One region of the Paenibacillus sp. 10L310 genome, then DNA from elsewhere that is predicted to be linked to it. Evidence: riboswitches for the same ligand, from Rfam matches in the RefSeq annotation. Region 1 holds a riboswitch; the other holds the start of a gene.

What was found. Region 1 has a riboswitch for cyclic di-AMP ahead of AC1DE7_RS09530 (3D domain-containing protein). Riboswitches for the same ligand answer to the same signal wherever they lie in the genome.
Region 2: it holds a riboswitch for cyclic di-AMP, as region 1 does, so the genes downstream of both, AC1DE7_RS00465 (HAD family hydrolase) here and AC1DE7_RS09530 (3D domain-containing protein) in region 1, are expected to answer to the same signal.

The regions. Positions count from the first base shown of each region.
Region 1 covers NZ_JBFTKC010000003.1:119,398-124,565, reverse strand. Annotated here, with positions in the region: gene AC1DE7_RS09545 (M20 family metallopeptidase) at 1-344, opposite strand, end outside; gene AC1DE7_RS09540 (ABC transporter substrate-binding protein/permease) at 528-1,991, shown strand; gene AC1DE7_RS09535 (amino acid ABC transporter ATP-binding protein) at 1,978-2,700, shown strand; cyclic di-AMP (ydaO/yuaA leader) riboswitch at 2,920-3,116, shown strand; gene AC1DE7_RS09530 (3D domain-containing protein) at 3,119-3,793, shown strand; gene AC1DE7_RS09525 (polysaccharide deacetylase family protein) at 3,901-4,692, opposite strand; gene lpdD (prenylated flavin chaperone LpdD) at 4,847-5,168, shown strand, end outside.
Region 2 covers NZ_JBFTKC010000001.1:94,077-99,244, reverse strand. Annotated here, with positions in the region: gene AC1DE7_RS00475 (Nramp family divalent metal transporter) at 1-983, shown strand, start outside; gene AC1DE7_RS00470 (HAD family hydrolase) at 1,088-1,771, opposite strand; gene AC1DE7_RS00465 (HAD family hydrolase) at 1,946-2,341, opposite strand; cyclic di-AMP (ydaO/yuaA leader) riboswitch at 2,460-2,635, opposite strand; gene AC1DE7_RS00460 (glutathione peroxidase) at 3,008-3,487, shown strand; tRNA gene AC1DE7_RS00455 (tRNA-Leu) at 3,635-3,717, opposite strand; gene AC1DE7_RS00450 (urease accessory protein UreF) at 4,161-4,862, shown strand; gene AC1DE7_RS00445 (hypothetical protein) at 5,128-5,168, shown strand, end outside.

The DNA.
Region 1 (5,168 bases):
TCCAGAATAGATTTTAGCCCAACAGCGGCCCCAAGACTCATCATACAGATCAGATGGTGACCACAAGCGTGACCGATCTCCGGCAAGGCGTCATATTCGCACAATAAAGCAATGGTAGGGCCTGGTTTGGCGGCTGAATAGGTTCCGATAAAGGCTGTGTCTAGTCCAAGGATAGGAGCCTCTACAGTGAACCCGTGATAGACAAGTTCTTCTTTTAGACGAGCAGAAGCAAGGAACTCTTCATTTCCCAGTTCGGGGTTGGCACCGATATATGATGAAATGGCTTTAAAACGGGAAGCATATTGATCAATAACCGTCAGAATTTGTGATTTGTTAGCTGTCATTAGTAAACTCCTTATGCAAAAATGAAAATAATTCATTGATTATTTCATGTTTGCTTCATTTTTTCAGAAACAAGTCAAGATTTGTAATGTCAAAATGCATTGCATAATCATGCATTGTACTTTATAATGACTCAGTCATCAACATGAGAAGCATACAAAGTATTGTAAGGGGAGAGAAAAAGGTTGAAATTAATAAGTCGTTACACCATGATGCTGTTGACCTTTGTTATTCTGCTGACGACTGCCGTTCCTGTGGCACTTGCAAGTGGAACTACAGATAATTCAAGCAGTAAAAAGCTGGTGCTCGGTACAAGTGCCGATTTTGCACCATATGAATTCCATAAAGTGATTAATGGCAAAGATGAAATCGTCGGCTTCGATATTGAGATCGCCAAAGAGATTGCCAAAGATCTTGGCGCTGAGCTTGTGATTGAGGATATGGGCTTCGACGGTCTTCTGCCTTCATTGCAGAGCGGGCGTGTTGATCTGGTGATTTCAGGTATGACGCCGACGGATGAGCGGAAGAAAAGTATCGATTTTTCCGACACCTATTATAAATCAAAACAAGTGATTATGGTTCGCAATGTGGATAAAGACAAATATCCAACCATGGCAGAACTTGAAAATGCGAAGATTGGCGTTCAGAAAGGCTCCATTCAGGAAACGATCGGACAGAGTATTCCAGGAGCGAAGCTTACTGCGCTGGATAAAATCTCGGATATCGTGCTTCAACTGCAAACAAAACGCATTGACGCGGCAATCGTTGAAGATACCGTTGCTGTAGGTTATCTGGACGATATCATTGGACTTGCTGCTGCTGTTCCGGACGAAGAGCAAGCAGAAGCGGCAATCGGGATTCGTAAAGGTAATACCGAGCTGCTAGCTGCAGTAAATGGAACACTAGAGCGACTGAAAAGCGAAGATAAAATCAATCAGATGGTGACGGACGCCAGCCTCTTGATGGCGGATAAAGCGAACAAATCACAAAATATTTTCCAAGTATTCTGGGAGTACAAAAGTTTCTATGCTACAGGTGTAGGATACACACTTCTGTTGTCTGCACTTGGGGTTATCTTCGGGGTAATTATTGGATTGATCATCTGTTTGTTCCGTTTGCATGACGCTGCAATCTTGCGCTGGATCGGTACGGCATACGTTGAAGTGATCCGTGGCACACCGATGCTGGTACAATTGATGATTATTTACTATGGTTTTTCTCTGAGCTTTGGCATTAACTTCACTGCACTTCAGGCAGGTATCATTACACTTTCAATCAATAGTGGTGCCTATCTGGCGGAGATTTTCCGTGCAGGTATCCAAGGTGTGGATCGTGGTCAGTTGGAGGCAGCGCGTTCATTAGGTATGGGAAGAGGCGCCGCGATGCGTTATATCATATTGCCACAAGCCTTCAAAGCTGTATTACCAGCGATCGGTAATGAATTCATAACTATCATCAAAGAATCCTCCATTATCTCCGTTATCGGTATGGTGGATATTATGTATCAGGCAAGTGTAGTCAAGAACATTACGTACCAAGGCTTGAGTCCATTTTTGATTGCAGCAGCCATCTACTTTGTAATGACGTTCATTTTGTCCAAGCTGCTGGGACGACTGGAAAGGAAGTTGAGTGCAAGTGATAGACGTTAGACAATTACACAAATCTTATGGAAATAACGATGTGCTTAAGGGCATAAACGTGACGATTGGCAAAGGTGAGGTTGTCGTGGTTATCGGTCCTTCCGGTTCAGGTAAAAGTACGTTCTTGCGTTGTTTGAACCTGCTGGAACAGCCTACCTCAGGAGAGATTGATTTTGAAGGCGTGTCAATCACGGACCCCAAGCATAACATTAACGCAACTCGTGAGAAAATGGGCATGGTGTTCCAGCACTTCAACCTGTTCCCACACAAAACGGTAGAGCAAAACATTACGATTGCTCCGATTAAAGTAAAGAAACAATCCACTCAGGAAGCGGAGAAAATTGCCGCTGATCTGCTTAACACCGTAGGCTTGTACGATAAAAAAGATACATTCCCGAATCAGCTGTCTGGTGGACAGAAGCAGCGGATCGCCATTGCTAGAGCATTGGCCATGCAGCCGCATGTGATGCTGTTTGACGAGCCTACGTCGGCACTGGACCCTGAGATGGTCGGCGAAGTGCTGGATGTCATGAAACGTCTTGCAGAAGGCGGGATGACGATGGTCATCGTAACGCATGAGATGGGTTTTGCACGTGAAGTGGGAGACCGAATCCTGTTCATGGATGGCGGGGTTATTGTGGAAGAGGGAACACCTGATGAGGTGTTTGGAGCTCCAAAAAATTCACGTACACGTGATTTTCTTGCCAAAGTACTCTAAATGAAGTGATCAAATAGCGTTACTGACTTCGAGTCGGTAGCGCTATTTTTTTATGGATAATAATCACGTATGGATTCGTAAAAGTAACTTTTCTGTTACCAAATATAAAGAAGTCGGTTCGCCCAACTTTTCTGAATTATCCAGTATTCTTACATATGCTTACATGCTAAAAACCATTTGGTAAGAATTACTACAAGTTCAGGTTACAAAATTGTGATATATTGAACTCTGCCGAAACTTCCGGACAGGGAGTGCGGGGGATGTAACGATGCAGATTGTGCAGGGGGAAGATCTACAGCACACTGCTTGGGGTGAATTAGGGGTACATAACGTTTCAAATGTAATGAAGAACCTATAGGGTGGGCTCCTCATCCGAATCCGACAACTAACTTCGCAGGCACAATGAGGGAGGAAGACCATGATTAACAAGAAACGTATAGCCAAAACAGCAGTAGCATTAATGACAACAGCAATGCTCATTCAAGCCGTTCCGGCTCACGCCGATTCAGTTCATGTGGCCAAAGAAGGGGATACCTTCTACACCTTATCAAAACAATATGGAGTAGCACTCAACACGTTAATTAAAGCAAACAACGACATTTCACCTTACAACATTTATGGTGGTTTGAAAATTACGATTCCCGGTAAGGCAAACAATGTAGCAGCCGCTGCGGCAACGGAGAGCAAGACCCAAGCGAAGACTGTTACTACAGCAAGCTTGGACGTCAACGCAGATAACAAAGTGGTTCAAGCCTGGGGTAAGACATTCGATTACAGCAAAGCTGTGAACGTAAAAGCAACGGCATACTCTGCAGATCCGTCTGAAAATGGAGGCTGGGGTGCAGTCGATTATTTCGGAAATGACCTTGAACTGGGTACGATTGCAGTTGATCCAAGTGTGATTCCACTTGGAACTAAAGTACTGGTAACTGGTCACAGCCATCCAGGATTGCCAAAACAGGCTTTTGTAGCCACAGCGCGGGATGTGGGCGGTGCAATCAAAGGTCACCGGATTGATATCTTTATCCCGGGTAGCAAACAGTCTGTAAGTTCATTTGGTTTTCAGGATATCGAGCTGTACATTCTGAAGTAGAGAGAAAATAACATTTAAAATGAATTCAAACAGGGTGTCTGCCAGTTGCTAATCCGCGATTGAACAGCACCCTTTTAATATTCTCATTTATTTCTACCACGGTCATCTTAATCTTTGGCCTTGGGCAATCCCAGCATTTCGTCCAAGGTGACCAGTTCATATCCCCGATTACGTAGTTCCTCAATAATTTCAGGCAAAGCCTCAATCGTGCCGTTCAGGTTTGACCCTACACCGCCTCCAGCATGTTGCAGAACGATGGAGCCAGGTTTCACGGCAGACAGGATGTTATCTTTCACCTGTTCCTTTGAAAGGCCTTTCCAGTCCAGGGAGTCTACGTTCCAGTTCACAATGCTATAGTGTTGTTTGGCAGCCCATCTCAGCTGTTCTTCATTAATGTCTCCATAAGGTGGCCGAATCATCTTAGGCGTATAACCCGCCAAACGTTGAATAATATCCCCGGTATGTAAAATTTGTTTGCGAAAGGCATTCATCGACAGCTTACTGAATTCAGGATGATTGTAGCTGTGATTACCAACCATATGCCCTTCCTTAACGATGCGTTTCACCAGATCCGGATGTTTCTCAGCACGACTACCCACGATGAAGAATGTAGCTCTGACATTGTATTTCTTCAATACATCCAGTACTTGTGGAGTAAATCGTGGATCAGGTACATCATCAAAAGTCAGTGCAACCTTCTTGGTTGAAGGACCATTGGTTTTGAACGTATCGGCATATTTTTGACGTAATTGTCCCAATGTCAGTTGTTCTTCTTCCGCAGAATCCGAACCTGATACTGATTCACTTGGCGGGCTTGAAACATCCTGCGATGAAACTGGAGCATGAGATCCCCCGAGAAAAATAACGATAACCATCAGCATAATGAGGCGTACGCGCATAATAAACGGCCTCCTTTTCCAAAATGACGTTCTCCTTGGTATGCCCGGGGGTTCCATAAAATATGCGTAGTGTGAGAAGTTTCATTGCGGATTTATCTTATGACAGCCATAATTCCTCCATATATAACATATAGAAAAGGATAGGTGGATGGGTATGAGTACATATGATTTGAAATCCATACGTTTACAGGTGATTGAAGCAGGAGAAGATAAGGTTTTTCTCGTTACCGGAGGAAAGGCGCATATTGGCGCCGTAGCCACGTTCTACGTGGATCATGAGCGCGTAAGCGGGACGACAGTCCATATTCCTGGGCATAAAGAACAAGAGCTGTGTGAGCGGCTTGCCCGAAAGGCTGCCTTGCAACTGAAAGTAACCGTTACGGTGATCATGGGTATCCATTTTGATTCCATCACGCGGATGCAGATCGACGAAATCGTGCAGACTGCAGAGAGGTTGATGGAGGATCATCTGAACA
Region 2 (5,168 bases), on a different contig from region 1:
TTCTGTGTGAGCTTGCCATTGCAGCTACCGATCTGGCTGAAGTCATTGGTTCTGCCATCGCATTAAAACTGTTATTTAACATCCCCATGTTATACGGCGTTATCATCACCGCAGTTGATGTACTCCTGATTCTTGTTCTGCAAAACAAAGGCTTCCGCGCTTTGGAAACTCTCGTCATTGTGCTGATGGCAACCATCGCCCTCTGCTTCGGGATTGATCTGTTTCTGGCAAAACCGGATATGGGCGGTGTTCTCCATGGTTTTGTACCAAATGTTGAGATTCTGCAAAACCCGGCCATGCTCTATATTGCCATTGGTATTATCGGAGCAACCGTGATGCCGCATAATCTGTACCTGCATTCTTCCATTGTGCAGACCCGTCAGATCGAACAGACACCACAGGGCAAAAAAGAAGCCATTCGGTACTCGACCATGGATTCTACGATTGCGCTGACACTGGCCCTGTTCATCAATGCAGCCATCCTGATTGTATCTGCTGCTGTATTCCACAGTGCTGGTATGACGCAGGTTGCTGAGATCGCTGATGCCTATCATCTGCTGACACCTCTATTAGGTACTACGGTTGCAAGTATTCTGTTCGGTGTGGCGCTGTTAGCATCAGGTCAGAACTCTACCCTTACAGGTACACTCGCTGGACAGATCGTTATGGAAGGTTTCCTGAACATTCGAATTCCGGCTTGGCTGCGCAGACTGGTCACACGTCTGATCGCCATCATCCCGGCGGTAATTGTGACAGCCATTGCAGGAGAACATGGCACAGAAGAACTGCTCATTTTGAGCCAGGTCGTGCTGTCGCTTCAATTGCCCTTTGCTGTAATTCCCCTGGTGATGTTCACAAGTGATAAAAAAAGCATGGGTGCATTCGCCAACAAATTGTGGCTCAAAATCATCTCATGGGTCATTGCCGCGATTATCGTTGTGCTGAATGTATATCTGATCATTCAGACGATCCGGTTGTTCTAATCTCATTTTAATTGGCTAAATACTAAAAGGCTGATCAACTCCGGTATGCTATACCCAAGTTGATCAGCCTTTATTGTTGCAATCCAATAAACAACCATCTGAATCTAATCCTGATTTGGCATCAGTAACGGCAGGAGTTGATCCAATGAATCAACAGTCCAATCCGCACGTTGGTCATCCGATAGCTCTGGCTGGAATCTTCCGTAACCCTGCATAATTCGAATCGTACGCATGCCCAGCTTCCGAGCAGGTATAATGTCGTTATCGATCCGATCTCCGATCATGACGGCTTCCTCCGGTTCACAACCGGCCTGCTTCAAGGCCACAGCGTATAACTCAGGGTCTGGCTTGGACACTCCTTCTTCAGCTGAACATGCCAGAACATCAACATACTTCCGCAAGCCGTAACTCTCCAGTCTCTCTTCCGTTCCAGGACTCTGATTGGCAATAATGCCAATGCGATAATGCCGTGACAACTGCTGAAGAACAAAATCTGCTGAAGGAAAAGGACGTTCAAGATCTTTTTGAAACTTCAGCTTGTCCTGAATCTGTTTCTGATGCCCCTCGTCTTCAACAAATGTGCGAATTGCCACTCTCATAGGCCATTGCTCATATTTTCGGTAACAGTTCGCGAACAGTTCGCGTACCGCCTCAATCTTCACCGGATACCCCAAAGCACAAGCTTCACGGACAAACTGTCCGATAATATCATCAACCGGCTCCCATTCATCCACCAGCGTATCTCCAACATCAAAAAACAACCATTTCAATCCACCTACATCCGGCACGCCAATTCCTCCTTGTAAGCATAAAAAAGAAGACTCACCATCCTGCATGAGTCTCCTCAAACTTCCGTTTATCGATGAATCAATTTCATAATACCTTGAGTAAATTCTGAAATTGATTCTAATACATTCAATTATAACAGGCACCTTACACCTGAGCAATCACAAGCTATGGCATTAACCATTGAGGAGAAAGCCAACTTCCCCATTGAGCGAATATACAATTCGGTCTGCGCCCATGCCCCGATAGATGCCCTTAGGATGACTCTGCTCCGTAATGACGCACAGGGATTTCGATGTCCATGAACGGCAGATCTGTAAATAACGACAGGTCAGATTCAGGCTGTTCTCGAAAATAAACACGTTGCCTACGCTGCCCTGCGGCAAAAACCATTTTTGAGCTGCAGCCGTATTCATGCGAATGACATGTTCTACTCCGATTCTACGGAGTCTTCGCTCTTCCCCTGCACTGTTGGTTAGAACGGCAAACGGCATTTTTTTGTACATCAGCAATTTGATAAATTTACGTCCTGCTTCATTTGGAGCAGTCACTAAGATCATCTCAGTATCCATCATTCGTTCCTCCCTTGGCGTGAAAAGACAACAAAAAAGAAGCGTGGGGGACCAAGGCCTCCCGAACGCTTCTTAAATAACCCATGGCGAAAACACCATGAACCAGCGTACGGCTTGTTGCCTCTCCCTTTAACGCTTACGAGGTTAGCTGACGGATTCGGGCGCGAGAGTCGCCCTATTTCCGGCTGTCACCGGAAAATTCACCCCATGAATGCCCACTGTCCTGGACAGCGCATTCCGTTGGTTCCCCCGTTTCCCATTCATTAATGAATGGAAACTCAGCGATTAAAACATCGTTCGTATATCTTAAGGATAAGATCGAGCGATATTATCGTTTGTTTCGTTTTTCAAGTACATTTTAGTTTAAATTGAAATTACGTTATGAATCATACACCCGTGCCATGTCGGTGTAAAGTCCGCCCAGATCACCAAATCGGCAGATTTTTGCCAATTCCTATCCATAATAACGCTTACAACAAAGTTATACTCTATCTATCTCTTCAAGGCTATCTAATTCTCACTCTGGCGTAAATCACTTCGCAATTCATTCACGTATTCTGCACAACTTGCCTGTTTTGATTCTTTTAACACCATATTAGTTTTGCAATATTTAATTGCAACCAATATAATAGAAGATATAAGAGTAAATAAATGGAGGCGATTTAGATGACAGTCTACGATTACAAAGTGAATACCCTTCGCGGTCAAGAAGTTGAAATGTCCGACTACCGTGACAAAGTGCTCCTGATTGTGAATACGGCAAGCTCATGCGGCCTTACCCCTCAATTCAAAGGTCTGCAAGAATTGCAAGACAAGTTTCAAGATGCTCCATTTGAAGTGCTTGGTTTCCCAAGCAACCAGTTTGCACAGGAAAAAGGATCTTCCGACGATATTGCCGAGTTCTGTCAGATGAATTATGGCGTGAGCTTCCCCATGTTTGAGAAAATTGATGTGAACGGTTCAAGCGCCCACCCTCTTTTCCAACACCTTAGCACAGAGGCTCCTGGCCTGCTCGGCTCCAAAGCAATCAAATGGAATTTCACCAAATTCCTCGTGGATCAGAACGGACAGGTCATTAAACGTTATGCTCCCAAAACAACACCGGACAAGATTGAAGAAGATATCAAGAACTTACTTCAAAAATAATACACAGGCCACCCGTAGCCGGAAGGTAGAGCAACATTCCTCCGGTAATGGATGGCCTTTTTTCAACCCAGATGTCATACTGTTCGAAAAAGACAAAAAAAAGAAGCTTCCCATTAATGGAAAGCTTCTTTTTAATCGTTCATATGATGCGGTCGAGAGGACTCGAACCTCCACGGGCATACGCCCACTACCCCCTCAAGATAGCGTGTCTGCCATTCCACCACGACCGCATGTCGTAAATAATCGGCAACAGAATTGATTATACCGGATTCAGAACTAAAAGTAAAGTATTTTTTAATACTTCTTTTTCAGCTAGGCATTTTCATCAAAAATCGCATAATCTCGTCATCTTTACCCATGAACTGCATATGATTAGATTTGATCCCCTCTTTTTCGGTAAGAGCCGATCTTGTTGATTCATTTATATATAGTCCTTCCTTATATATAGTCCTCCATGAACTTCACCACATAAATAACACAATAAGTTATATAAAATAACACAAATATTAAATTCCAGATTTAATCCATTAATTTCACGGATACTATTGACAAAAAGCGGACATTTATGGGATGATAACTATCATATAATTCGGATTTTTAAACATAAAGCAAACAAAAAGGAATATAAATGTCACTTTAAGTGACATTTAACGAACACAGGAGGCGAATGATTGTGAACCGTGGGAATAAGCTGCTCGATTATGTCAAACTGCTTGATTCCTCTATTCAGGTTGGAGGGTTCACCCATTCCTTCGGCATGGATATCCATATCAGGGAGGGTACCATTCGTAATGCTGAAGATCTCGAATCATTCATGCGTTGTCAGTTGCATCCGAGCATCGTTCGTCTTGAAGGTATGGCCATCAAAGGCATCTATACCGCAGCAGATCACAAGGATACATGGCGGATAGCTCTGATCGACAAGCTTGTCCATGTTCAGCGAACCCCTGGAGATCTCAGAGAACAAGCTGCCGCCATGGGTAAACGATTGATCAGACTCGCACGCGCTCTGCACCCCTGGATTGAATTCAGCCAGCTCGAACAGATCTTTGCCAAATATGATTCGGTTGGCTGCCTCTCCACTGTTCACGCCTGGATTAACCACCACCTCGACATCCCGGTCGAGGAGGCGGTCCTTGGTTACCTGCATTCAGCCATGAATGCCTGCATAACCGAAGCCTCCAAAGTCATTCCCCTGAACAACGATACAACCAAGGATCTGATGGTCCGCCTGGCCACAGATCTGGAGAATGAATGGAAGACCGTCAGCGCCTCGGCTGCGGATGGACTGGCACAGCCAACCTCGATGTCCATGAAATCGTTTTTCCCCAGTTTCCATATGCTTGGAGCTGGACTTCATGCCTACAGGGCCTAATCCTCTTCCTCCTCATATCTACTACCCTTCATTCAGACAAACTAAAAACACGCGGCAACCTCCTTGCCGACGTGTTTTTTGTCATTTTATTTGTTTTATTTTCGCATTTACGCCATTTATGATCACAAAATACACTTTTTTCCGTCTTTTTTAATTGTTAGATGACGAATTTACGTATATAATGAAACATACAGCTCGCATTTCTATATATTCTACATGAAGAAAGGGCGGCTGAATACTACATTCTAACCAGGGGTGAACCCTTTTGAACAAGAAAAAACCAGTTACTCCGTTCGGATGGGCCAT